Regions from separate parts of the Ectopseudomonas toyotomiensis genome, predicted to be linked through region 1. Evidence: riboswitches for the same ligand, from Rfam matches in the RefSeq annotation. Region 1 holds a riboswitch; each other region holds the start of a gene.
What was found. A riboswitch is a leader RNA that binds a small molecule or an ion and turns the genes downstream of it on or off. The one in region 1 is predicted to bind cobalamin.

Region 1 (3,203 bases):
ACCGCCTGGCCCCCGAATTGTTCGGCAGTGACGAGGCCGGCGCGCTGGCCGGCTGGGTAAACAGCTTCGTCGACAAGATGGACCACACCATGCAGGGCATCCTCACTGCCGGTGCAGCCCTGCAACAGACCTCCACAGGACTGACGCGCACCGCCATCAACGCCAGCCAGTGTGCCACCCAGGGACAGAACGCGGCGACCTCCACTGCCCGCGCGATGGTCGAGGTCAACCACAGCATCGGCCAGGCCACAGCGCACATCCTCGACAGCGAACGCGCCTCGCAACAGGCCCTGGACATGACGCGCCAGGGCAGCGCTGCGGTTAACCAGAATGCCGAGGAAGTCAGCCAGCTGGCCGAGCGCATCGAACAGTCCAGCCAATCCCTGCAGGCCCTGAATCGACAGACCGAAGAGATCCAGCACATCAGCGAGTCGATCCACGCCATCGCCGAGCAAACCAACCTGCTGGCCCTGAACGCTGCGATCGAAGCCGCTCGTGCCGGCGACAGCGGCCGCGGCTTCGCGGTGGTGGCAGATGAAGTGCGTAATCTGGCGCAGCGCACGGCGCAAGCGACCGAAGAGATCACCACCACCCTGGCCAGCGTGCGCCAGCAGACCCTGGACAGCATGAGCAGCATGCGCAGTTGCCAGGAAGCGGCCCAGCGCAGCGTGACGCGTTCCGATGAAGCCACCGCAGCCCTGGCGCGCATCCAGCACGAAGTGGAAGCGATGCAGAGCCGCCTTGGCCAGTTGAGTCAGGGCATGCAATCTCAACTGGCGCAGGTGCATGCAGTCAACGATCAGGCCCAGGCCATTACCGGCGCCGCCGAACGCAGTAGCCAGAGCGCAGATGAAACCCTGCAAGCTGCACAAGTCCTGGCGCAACTGGTGCTCGATCTGCACAAGACGGCGAACCGCCTCAGCCATCAGGAGCCCCAGACTGATCAGCACACGACGATCCAGCACGGCTGGCAAGCGCCGCCTAGGATGAAGAGCGATCTGAGCATGAGCGCCACTCATCGCTGAATGAGCGGCGCTTGCTTGTCATTCATACTCGCGCGCACTAAGGTGCGCGCCATTCATGTTCCGCCAGGGTGCGCTGCGCAAGCAGTGTTAAACGGGAAGTCGGTGCGCTTTTGTTGAGCAAACCCGACGCTGCCCCCGCAACGGTAATCGACAGCAAGCCCAAAGCTTGCGCCACGTCCAACAGCCACTGGGCCAAGCCTGGGAAGGTGGACGCGGGTCGAGAGCCCGGAGACCGGCCAAGGCGGTGCGACTGGTGTTGCGGAGGGCGACACGGTCAAGCGCCGTCCTGCCCGCGCTTGCGCCTGCCCTCCTCGAACGTCTGCCGACTGTTGAGGAAAAATAATGAAACTGTCTCGTCTGGCTCTGGCCATCGCCGTCATGCCAGGTCTTTCGCTGGCCGCCGAACCCTACGTGGCCGAGCCACTGGTCGTCACCTCCGGGCGCCTGGCCGAACCGCAAGCGCAGGCTACCGCCGCCACCACGGTGTTCAAACGGGACGACATCGAGCGCCTGCAGGTCAGCAGCGTTACCGAGCTACTGGAGCGTGTGCCCGGCCTCAGCGTCGTCCGCACTGGCGGTGCAGGCAGCCAGACGGGCGTGTTCCTGCGCGGCGCCAGCACGGCACAAACCCTGGTCCTGGTCGACGGGCAACGTATCGCGGCAGCCTCCAGCGGCACCAGCAGCCTGGAGTTTCTCGCCCCCGAGCAGATCGAGCGTATCGAAGTGGTTCGTGGAGCGCGTTCGGCGCTATACGGCTCAGACGCCATTGGCGGGGTGATTCAGATCTTCACTCGCCAGGGCGATGGCCAGGGCCTCAAGCCTTACGCACGGCTGGCGGCTGGCAGTGATAGCACTTACCAGCGCAGCCTCGGCCTCTCCGGCGGCGACAAGCGCACTCGTTTTCACCTGGGTGCCGCTCTGGACGAGACTGCCGGCATCGACGCCACCCGCGACGGTTTCGGCGCCAATGGCGACGACGACGCCTACCGCAACCGCTCGTTAAGCCTGAATCTGTCGCACCGCTTCAACGACTCGCTGGAGGTTGGCTTCACTGCGCTCGATCAGCGCGGGCAGGTGGAGTATGACGACACCTTCACTGGCTCCCTGCCAACCACCGATTTTCTGCTCAGCAGCATCTCTGGTTTTATCGAGGCTCGTGTTACCGAAGTCTGGAGCAGCCGCCTGGAACTGGGACACAGCGAGGACAAGCGCGACAGCGGCAACGACCAGGCAGGCGGTACCGTCAGCCAGTTCAATACCTACCGTGACGCAGCCAACTGGCTGAACACCCTGACACTCAACGAAAACCACCAACTGCTGCTAGGTCTGGACTGGTATGAAGATCGAGCGCAGGGCACGACGGACTTTGTCGAGGACTCACGCTGGAACCGCGCGGCCTTCGTTCAGCATCGTTATATCGGAGAAACGTTCTCGACCGAGCTAGGGGTGCGCCACGACGACAACCAGCAATTTGGTAACGAGAACACATGGAACGCGTCATTGACCTTACCCCTCAACAACGCCAACGACCTGATCCTGTCGTATAGCGAAGGCTTCCGCGCCCCGACCTTCAACGACCTTTACTACCCGGACTTCTGCTTTGGTGGCATGTGCTTCCCCAGTGCCAATCCCGACCTCGCCCCGGAACGCTCCAAGAGCTACGAGCTGCAATGGCGTAGCCGCTACAGCGACACAGGATCGTTGCAGGCTTCCGTGTATCGAACCGATATCGAGGACGCCATCGTCCTGGACGAGAACTTCATTCCACAGAACGTCCAGACAGCCCGGATCAATGGCTTCGAAGCCGCCGTGCAGCAGGAGTTGTTCGGCTGGCAAGGCAATCTCGCGCTGGCCCTGATCGACCCGCGTGACCGCGCCAGCGGCCATACCCTGCAGCGCCGCGCCAAACGCACTTTGAGCCTGGACGTCGACCGCCGCTTTGGCGATGTGTCGGTGGGCGCAGGCTGGCGTGCGATCAGTGGTCGCTACGACGACGCCGACAACGAGATCGAAATGAGCGGCTACGGCCTGCTGAGCCTGCGCGCCGCCTGGCAGGCCAATGAGGAACTGGGGCTGAGCCTGAAGCTGGATAACCTGCTGAACAAGGACTATGCAGAATCGACCTACAGTACACCCAATGGCCGTTTCGGCTACAACAGCGCCGGCCGCACCGCACTA
Region 2 (3,203 bases), 140 kb from region 1:
CAGGGGTCAGTCGTCGCTCTCCAGTACTTCTCGGCCGTTGAGCGCCTGTATCGGGCGGGCGTTCTTCGCATACAGGTGCTGGAACTGCGCCAGTTGCGCATGGGACAGCTCGACCGGTTGTTTGAGTACGCGCCATTGCACGTCCTCACTGCATGGCGGTGTGGTCAGCGAGCCGGCGAAGGCGTAGTAACCCTGTTGCTGCGGCAGTACGGTTTGCGGGGCGAAGCTGCCTGCCAGTTCGACTTTTTCGCCTGCCTTGGGCGGCATGGCATCGAACACGGACTCCAGTGCCTGATTTTTCTCACCTTCCTTGAACAGCACAGCCACTACCGCCAGGCGGCCATCGGCGGCCTGGTGGACGAAATGCGCCACCATCGGGAAACCCTTGCCGGCGATGTGCTCCTCGCTGGGTGTATGGAAATGGAACTGCACCAGGCGATAAGGCTTGCCGTCGATCTCGATGCCGCCAGCATTGGTCAGATTCACCTGGACGGTGTGGCCGTTATTCACCACTTCGGCCGGGCTGGCCTGGTAGTCGAAGGCGAGGCGAGGCAGCGATGCGCGCGTCGCATGGCTGATGTCGATCGGCGATTGCGCATGGCCGAGTGCACAGGTTTCGTAGCCCGGGTCGAGCTCGGCCCAGTGTTCGGGGCCTTCCTTGCCTTTGTAGCTCCAGTGCGGTTGCTGTTCGGCCGCCATGGCGCCGGTTGCGAACAGTGCAGTCAACGCAACGATCAGGGTCTTCTTCATATGCGCTCTCTTACTGGATGATGGATCTACAGCTCGCGTGGCCAGCAGTCGGGGGCGAGTGCGGAAAGATTACGCATGATTTGTAATAAAAAGTTACATCTTCATGGGTTGGGCGTGATGCATTGCGCATTCTCGGTGGCGCCGGCTGTATTCAAGACAGTATCTGTTCAGGTGGAGTGGCTCCTGGCAGATGAGAGCATTTCGGGAGTGTTGCGCTGCCTGTCGCGCTTAGGTGGCAGGCCCGGATCGTTGCCGAGGAGGTGGGCGGTGCCTTGAGCGCGAGTACTGTCTTTTGCCCGAGCTGCGGAGTAAGGTTGCCGCCGATGGTTCCGCTCGCCTTGGCGCGTGTGGATGAAAAGGGAACAGGGTGCGGCGAATCTCGCCAATGCCCTGGCTGCCCCCGCAACTGTAAGCGGCGAACGACGCCCTCATGCCACTGACTTCGGTCGGGAAGGCGGGCGAAGTGCCAAGCCGTGAGCCAGGAGACCTGCCATCGACAACGGGCGTTTCGCCTACCCCCTTATCCGAATCGTCGCGCGGTGGGCGCGGCAAAGGAGCTCGCATGCATATCGAACCTGGTGTCGTCGAAGGCGCCAAAATCCTGCTCAGCTACGCAACGGCCGTCACCGCTTTCGGCCTGACCGCCAAGCTCGCTCTGGGCAGCGTCCGCAACAACGGCGGTGTCGCCGCCCTGGCGCTACGCAGCCTGCTGACCACCGCCCTGGTGTTCTGCTTCTTCGAAGTGTTCCCGCATCATGCGGTGGGCGTTTCCGAGGTGCACCTGATCCTCGGCTCGACCCTGCTGCTGCTATTCGGCGCCGGGGCTGCCGCCATTGGTCTGGCCGCTGGCCTGTTGTTGCAGGGGCTGCTGTTCGCTCAGTTCGACCTGCCGCAGTACGGCATGAACGTCACCACGCTGTTGATCCCGCTGTGGGGTATCAACCTGCTGGCCAAGCGCATCGTCGCGCCGGGCACGGCTTACGTCGATCTTTCCTACAAGCAGGCGCTGGCGCTTTCGACCGCTTATCAGGGCGGCATCGTCGCCTGGGTCGCGTTCTGGGCTTTCTACGGTCATGGCTTCTCCAGCGAGAACCTGGCGGCCGTGGGCAGCTTCGGCCTGGCCTACATGAGCGTGATCCTGGTCGAGCCGCTGATCGACCTGGGGGTGCTGGCCGCTGCCAAGGCGCTGTCGCGTTTCAGCCAGGGGCCGCTGTTCAACGTGCGCCTGCATCAGCCGGCCTGAGCCGGTCGCTCAGCGGCGGCGTTGCCAGATCATCTTGCCGGTATTGCTCTCTGTGACCAGGTACTGGTCGCTGAAGCGGTAGTAGGCGGCGGGTTGATAGTCGGCGGCGCCAGCCAGGCGCACCATCAGCATGCCGCCCTGGCTGCGCCAGTGGCCGCTGTACTGCATCTCGCCTGGGCTGTCGTAGCTCCAGTCGCCTCCGCCACCGACCGAGCGGCTCCACTGGGTGACGCTGCCGTCGGCATTCAACTGCAGGGTCATCAGAGTGTTGAACGAGGCGAAGCTGGCACCGCCGCTATTGATGATCTTCTCGTGTACCCAGGTGCCGACCAGTGTCGGGTCCAAAGTGCCTGACGTAGGTGGCGTCGCAATCGCCGCCTCGCGCTGAAACAGCGCCTGGCGTTCCAAGATCTCCCCGTTTCTTGGGTTACGCGCAGCGATACTGGCGTTGAGCATCGCGTTGGCGTAGGTCGCGTTCATGTTCGCCAGCAGCAGGCCCGATTGCGGGTCGCTGATCTCGGCGCGCAGCAACTTGCCGTCGTAGCGACCTTTGACGACCAGGCGCAGGTGCTGGCCCTCTACGTACTCGCCTTCCACCACGGCGTCGTTCTGGCGCAGGATCAGCTCGCTCGGCTGGCCGTCGAGCGTGGCCCGGTAATGGCCATCGAGTTCACCGGCTTGAACGCTTGAGCATGAGGCCATGGCCAACAGCAGAACGATTGCATGAGGCATGATGGTGACCTCCGACGAATTGATCCAAGCCTAGCCGTTGGCAGCGATAGGCGGGGGATCGCGCTATGTTTTCGTCAACGTATGCAGGCAAGATAGACGCGTACGTTCAGTCAGGAAGATGCACAGTGAAAGCCTGCTCAGATGATTTCATCATTGCTTACACCCCCGAAGAGGCCGTCGACCGCCTCGCCGCCTTGCACCAGGAAGCCACCGGTGCGTTGAGCCAGGCGCTCAAACGCTACCTCAAGGAGCGCATCCGTCCCGATGCCAGCGAGCACTGCCTTTTCCGCTACCCCGAATTGCGCCTGACCTACCTGTGCCAGGGCGAGGTGCCGACCACCGTGCGTGCCTACGCCAAGGTACAGGTGCCAGGCACCTACGCGATCACCGTGACCCAGCCGGCGGCCTTCCGCAAATACCTGCTGGAGCAACTGCGCCCGCTGATGAACGACTTCACCCTGCGCGTCGAGGTCGGCCG
Region 3 (3,203 bases), 700 kb from region 1:
GCTGCCTTCGAGATATTCGCGCCAGTACTCCAGAGCCACCGCCGAGCGGGTGTTGCCGGCTTCGCGGGCCAACTCCGGTACGCCGGAATCGTGCAGGGTGCAGATCACCTCGTTGTTCGCCGGTAGGCGCGGGCGGGTGATGCCCTCGGCGACCATGCGCGCATCGCAGAGAATCGGCGCGCCAGCCAGCAGCGCCGCACGACCGGCCGCGCCGGCACCGGGGGAGAAGCGCAGGTCTTCCACCACGTCGACCATGCCGCAGGCGTGGATTACCCGAACGGCGAGTTTTTCCATATCGGCGGGGATGCCATAGAGGTTGGCCTCGGCGCGAATGGTGGCGAAGGAGCGGCGGTAGATTTCCTGGCCGTCGCGGATGTAATCAAGCATCGGGTGTTCCTGCGGGGTGTTGGCGGGCGAACCAGGCGCCGGCCTCGTCGATGGTCATGGCTGGCGCCAGCAGACGACCGAAACCGGGCGCCTCGGGCATGCGTTGGTAGAGCTGGTAGTGATCGGGCGTACTGGCCAGCAGGGTGTAGGGCTGCACGCGTGCGCTGGCGCAGCTGCGCGGGCAGGCGCTGAGATGCACTTGTGGGCGGACGCCGCTTTCGCGCAGCAGCTCCGCCAGGTGCAGGGCGTGGTGCTTGCTGTCGGCCAGGCCGCGCGCGCAGGCTGCCGAGCCGGTGCAGGCGACCAGGCCAAGCAGCGGCTCGTCGGCGTGAATTAGCAGGCCCAGATCGTTCAGCGCCGTCAGCAGCTCAGCGGCCTTTGCCTCGGGCACGTTGCCCAGCAGCACGCCTTGCCAAGGCGTCAGGCGCAGCTCGCCATCGCCGTGGTGCTCGCTCAGCTCGGCCAACGCCAGCAGTTGTTCGGCGTGCAGGCGGCCGAGTCGGGCGCCGGCTACCACCATTCGCAGGCCATTCTGTGCCTGTGGATAAAGCCCAGCCGGTGTGCGTTTGATCGTCGCGGCAGGCTGCCAACTGGCCGGTGCCGGCCGCAGGGGAAAATCCAGACGCGTCTGCAGGCGTTGCAACAGCTCGCTGGCCGGGTTCTTTGCCAGTAATTGGCGCATGCGTGACTGCTCGGGCGTGGCCAGTTCGAGGAACAGCAGTAGAAGCTGACGCACCAACTCGACTGCCTGGGTCGCCTCGACTCGCGCCAGCGGCGCGTCTACGGGGCAGCCGGCCAGGCCCAGCAGCAGGTGCTGTTCGTCTTCGGCGGCCAGCCACAGGTCATGGGGGTGTTCGCGCACGGCCAGGGCTTCGCCGCCGTCCAGTTGCAGGGCGAACTTGGGTGACAGCGCGTGCAGCGCCGGGGTGTCCTGCAGCAAGTCGAGCAACTGACTGGCCAAAGGGCGCACGTCCATCCGCGCCTGCGGGTCGAGGCCTGCAGCGGGGCTGAGCAGCAGGTTGCGCACGTCGTCGGCGCTGGCCACGCGCGGGCCGAGGCCGGCGCCGAGCAGGGCGTCGACCAGTGTGCTTTCCTGGCCGGGCAGTACGCCACGAATCTGCAGATTGCTGCGGTTGGTCAGCTCCAGCACGCCGCTGGCATGCTGCCGCGCTGCTTCGGCAATCGCTCGCGCCTGGGCACTGCGCAGCACGCCGCCGGGCAGTTTGACCCGGCAGATGCCGCCATCCAGCGCAGGCACGATGCGTAGCAGGCCGGGGCAGGCGGAAGGACGGACGGATGTGGGCAAGCGGTCACCTGTGGATAACGACGCGGCGACCGAACCAGCGAAATCCCATAGGGGACTCCATGGCATCGGTACACCCCGCCCGATGTTGGCACTCGCGACCAGCGTTCGTCGGCAGGTCTCCTGGCTGACAGGTCTTCGTCCGCCGCGCCTTCCCGGTTACCCAGTGGCCGATTGCGTTGGACTCGCTGTTTACAGTTGCGGGGGCAGCCACGGCTTTACCGTGTTCCCTCTTAGGGAATTTCTGAAATGGCCATTTACCGTCACTCCCGCGAAGGCGGGAGCCCAGTTACTACTGAGATTCTGGATTCCCGCCTGCGCGGGAATGACGACTATTTCAGAGTTTCCTTAGGCCCTTTACCGAGTCGCATCGACTCATGGGGCACCGACGAAGGTTGTATTATGCCCGCTTTGCCCGGAACGCGGACAGGCGCTCCGTCGGGCCTGTGCGAGGACATTGGATGAAACCCTGGTTGACCCTGGTCGGCATCGGCGAAGACGGCTACCCCGGCCTGGGCAAGGCCGCGCGCCGTGCTCTGCTGGCGGCCACCCTTATTGTCGGCGCGCCGCGCCAGCTGGCGCTGCTGCCGCCGTGCATCAGCGGCAAGCGGGAAACCTGGCCGAGCCCCTTCGACTTGCAACCGCTGCTGGCGCGGCGTGGCGAGGCCGTGTGTGTGCTGGCCAGTGGCGACCCGATGTTCTACGGCGTCGGCGCCAGCCTGGCGCGGCAGCTGCCGGCCGATGAACTGCAGGTACTGCCGGCGCCATCCTCGGTGTCGCTGGCGGCGGCGCGTCTGGGCTGGCCGCTGCAGGAGATGGAAGTGGTCTCCTTGGTCGGGCGGCCGCTGGCCATGCTCAATGGCAAACTGTTTCCCGGCATGCGCCTGCTGGTGTTGAGCGCCGATGGTGACACCCCCGCGCAGGTCGCCGCAGCTCTGTGCGTACGCGGTTTCGGCGCCAGTCGCCTGACCCTGCTGGAACACCTTGGCGGGCCGGATGAGCGCCGCATCGAAGGCCTGGCCGCGAGCTGGGACTTGCCGCGCGGCGCCGACCTCAACCTGCTGGCGGTGGAGTGCCTGGCGGACGCCGGGACAACGCTGCTGCCGCCCACCTGCGGCCTGTCGGACGAGGCCTACCGCCACGACGGCCAACTGACCAAGCGTGACGTGCGCGCAGTGACCCTGGCGCGGCTGGCGCCGCTGCCTGGCGAGCTGCTGTGGGATGTCGGCGCTGGTTGTGGCTCCATCGGCATCGAGTGGATGCGAGCACACCCGGCCTGCCGCGCCATCGCCATCGAGGCCAACGAGGGCCGTCAGGATCATATCCGCCACAACCGAGATGCCCTCGGTGTACCCGGTCTGCAGCTGGTCGCCGGGCATGCACCCGAGGCGCTGGTCGGATTGCCGGCACCGGATGCGATCTTTATCGGCGGCGGCGTCACCGTGCCCGGTGTGCTGGATGATTGCTGGGCTGCGCTCAAGCCGGGTGGGCGCCTGCTGGCCAATGCCGTTAC
Region 4 (3,203 bases), 720 kb from region 1:
AGCGACTTGTACAGAAACTGTTCGCTTACATGCCTGCTATCCACAGAGCGCTTGGATAACAGGCTGGCTATCTTGTTGATAAGTATATGAAGGCCTTATTTGGCGGGGCCCTCAGCAAACTGTACGGTTTCTCGCCAGGCTCAATCGTTACCAAGGCGGTAGAGATGGCTATGAGTGGCGTCATATAGCGCCGACTCTACAAACGCACCGGGATCGAGCACCCGCCCAACGAGGATCAATGCCGTACGGCGAAAGTCCTTGGCGGTCACCTTCTCTTCGATATCTGCCAGGGTGCCCAGTACCCAGTCCTGATCCGGCCAGCTCGCTCGGTGGATAACCGCTATGGGGCAATCGGCTCCGTAGTGCGGCAGCAGTTCTGCGACTATGGTCGGCAGATGGCGTACGCCGAGGTGGATGGCCATGGTTGCGTGGTGCCGTGCCAGGTCATGCAACTGCTCACCCTCGGGCATCGGCGAGGTGGTGCCATAGCGGGTAAGGATCACCGTCTGGGCGATACCCGGCAGCGTCAGCTCGCTTTCCAGCAGCGCCGCGCAGGCGGCAGTGGCAGTGACGCCGGGAATGATCTCGAAGGGAATGCCCAGGGCACGCAACTCGCGAATCTGCTCGCCGATGGCGCCATACAGCGAAGGGTCACCGGAATGCACCCGGGCTACGTCCAGGCCACGCTCATGGGCCTGGCGCAACAGCTCGATGATCTCGCCCAGGTTCAGCTCGGCGGTGTTCACCACTTGCTCGGCGCTATGGCCTTGTAGCACCGCTCCGGGTACCAGCGAGCCGGCGTAGAGGATCACCGGGCACGAACAGATCAGGCGCTGGCCCTTGACGGTGATCAGCTCGGGGTCGCCGGGGCCGGCGCCGATAAAGTAGACGGTCATGCTGCGGGTTCTCTATCGAAGGTGGCCAACGCGCAAGTGGCGTTGGCCGTGCGGGTTTTATCGCCCAGCAGGCGGGCTGCCTTGCCCAATCGTGAGGCCAGGGCAAGGGCGCAGGGTCCCGTCACAGCGGGGCTGCCGGTTATGGATCGGATGAGGGGACTGCCGGCTTTCTCTGGCTGGTGGAGCGTGAGCGCTTCTGGGGTGAAGAATGTCAGCTGCAGATTCACGTGCATGGCCAGTTCACGCAGCCCCGGTTCGTCGAGCTTGTGGGCGATGCTGGCCAGTCCAACGAGGTTATCCACAGTCAACTCATGCTGGGCCAGGCTGTGGGTCAGCAGGGTGAACAGCTCGTCCTGTGCACAACCGCGCCGGCAACCCAGGCCGGCAACCACCTTAGGGGGGGCAGCGGGGTGATCGAGGTGGCTGGCGGTCATGAGCGGTATTCGTGTCGGAGGGTGATGTAGCTCATCATGGCACCTGCCAGCGGTCAACCGCGATTGACCGGCCGCCGCGGCCTGCGTAGCCTTCTCGCTTTCGAGGTTCTTCCCGGCAAACCGCCGGGGAGCTAAGAGGGAACAGGGTCGATGCCCTGGCTGCCCCCGCAACTGTAAACGGTTTTAAACCCTTCGATACGCCACTGCTCAACAGCGGGAAGGTGAAGGACGCGCAACGCGCAGACCGTGAGCCAGGAGACCTGCCTCGAATGACCAGCCATATGCTCGGACGGGGTGATCCGACGCGGCCAGCACGCTCCTGCGTGTCCGCCTGCGCGTACCCGTCCGCCGAACTTACCGACGCCACGGGGCCATCCATGAAAACCCTCGCCAAACTGCCTGTCACCATCGTCACCGGTTTTCTCGGTGCCGGCAAAACCACTCTGCTGCGCCACCTGCTGGCCAATGCCGGCGGCCGCCGTATCGCGGTGATCGTCAACGAGTTCGGCGAGCTGGGCATCGATGGCGAGATCCTCAAGCAGTGCTCCATCGGCTGCAGTGAGGAAGAAGCCAATGGCCGCGTCTTCGAGCTGGCCAACGGCTGCCTGTGCTGCACCGTGCAGGAAGAGTTCTTCCCGGTGATGCGCGAGCTGGTGGCGCGCCGCGGCGATCTCGACCATATCCTCATCGAGACCAGTGGCCTGGCTTTGCCCAAGCCTTTGGTGCAGGCCTTCAACTGGCCGGAAATCCGCAACGCTTGTACGGTCGACGCGGTGATCACCGTCGTCGACAGCCCGGCGGTGATCGCCGGCACCTTCGCCGCCTTCCCCGATCAGGTGGACGAGCAGCGCAAGCTCGACCCCAACCTCGACCACGAATCGCCGCTGCATGAACTGTTCGCCGACCAGTTGGCCAGCGCCGACCTAGTGATCCTCAACAAGGCCGATTTGCTCGACGCCGAGGCGCTGGCTGCCGTGCGCGCCGAGGTGGCCGAAGAGCTACCGCCGGCAGTCAAGGTGATCGAGGCGCACGGCGGCGAGCTGCCGCTGGACGTGCTGCTCGGCCTGAACAGTGAAACCGAGCTGCATATCGACAGCCGCCGCACTCATCACGACGATGAAGACGAAGACCACGATCACGAGGAATTCGACTCGTTCCACGTGGAACTACCGGAGGCCGAGGAGGCGCGTTTGCTGGCCGCACTGAAGGAGGCGGTGGCCAAGTACGGCATCCTGCGCGTGAAAGGCTTCGCGGCGATCCCTGGCAAACCGATGCGCCTGCTGGTGCAGGGCGTGGGCCAGCGCTTCGACCGCCACTTCGACCGCGCCTGGCAGGCCGACGAGCCGCGCCTGAGTCGGCTGGTGGTGATCGGCCAGCAGCTTGACCGCGCGGCCATCGAGGCCGAGCTGAAAGCGTCGCTGGCCTGATACGGAGCGTAGGGCGTACTCGATCGTAGGGCGGACTCAGGAGCGAAGCGAACAGTCCGCCGGATAACTGAGTCCACCCTACGGCGCTACCACCAGTCGCGGTTAAAGCCCCTCCCACGGAACGAACATGCACCTATTGCGCACCCAGCCCGGCGCCCAACTGCCGGCCGACAGCATCGCCGACCTTGGCCAGACGCCTGCCGAGCTGGTGATCCTGTGCACGGGTGATTCGCACCTTTCCCTGCTGGCCGAGGCCGCTCGGCAATTGCCGGACGACTACCCCAGCCTGCGCCTGGCCAGCCCGGCGCAGCTGAGCAACAACGCCTCGGTGGACTACTACGTCGAACAGGTGTTGCAGCACGCCAAGGTCATCCTGATCTCGGTGCACGGCGGGGTGAGCTACTGGCGCTATGGCGTCGAGCGCCTGGTGGAGCTGGGCGCGCGCG

Region 2: another riboswitch for cobalamin. It lies ahead of JWV26_RS05870 (energy-coupling factor ABC transporter permease); the one in region 1 lies ahead of JWV26_RS06510 (TonB-dependent receptor domain-containing protein).
Region 3: another riboswitch for cobalamin. It lies ahead of cobG (precorrin-3B synthase); the one in region 1 lies ahead of JWV26_RS06510 (TonB-dependent receptor domain-containing protein).
Region 4: another riboswitch for cobalamin. It lies ahead of cobW (cobalamin biosynthesis protein CobW); the one in region 1 lies ahead of JWV26_RS06510 (TonB-dependent receptor domain-containing protein).

What each region holds. Positions count from the first base shown of each region.
Region 1 is NZ_CP070505.1:1,423,697-1,426,899, forward strand. Features, by position in the region: gene JWV26_RS06505 (methyl-accepting chemotaxis protein) at 1-1,025, shown strand, start outside; cobalamin riboswitch at 1,075-1,280, shown strand; gene JWV26_RS06510 (TonB-dependent receptor domain-containing protein) at 1,368-3,203, shown strand, end outside.
Region 2 is NZ_CP070505.1:1,282,709-1,285,911, reverse strand. Features, by position in the region: gene JWV26_RS05875 (carbonic anhydrase) at 7-750, opposite strand; cobalamin riboswitch at 1,058-1,259, shown strand; gene JWV26_RS05870 (energy-coupling factor ABC transporter permease) at 1,313-1,993, shown strand; gene JWV26_RS05865 (hypothetical protein) at 2,003-2,725, opposite strand; gene amn (AMP nucleosidase) at 2,851-3,203, shown strand, end outside.
Region 3 is NZ_CP070505.1:2,121,071-2,124,273, reverse strand. Features, by position in the region: gene JWV26_RS09775 (precorrin-8X methylmutase) at 1-387, opposite strand, end outside; gene cobG (precorrin-3B synthase) at 380-1,693, opposite strand; cobalamin riboswitch at 1,787-1,970, opposite strand; gene cbiE (precorrin-6y C5,15-methyltransferase (decarboxylating) subunit CbiE) at 2,152-3,203, shown strand, end outside.
Region 4 is NZ_CP070505.1:2,145,316-2,148,518, reverse strand. Features, by position in the region: gene cobM (precorrin-4 C(11)-methyltransferase) at 141-896, opposite strand; gene JWV26_RS09875 (cobalamin biosynthesis protein) at 893-1,330, opposite strand; cobalamin riboswitch at 1,417-1,612, shown strand; gene cobW (cobalamin biosynthesis protein CobW) at 1,708-2,757, shown strand; gene cobN (cobaltochelatase subunit CobN) at 2,885-3,203, shown strand, end outside.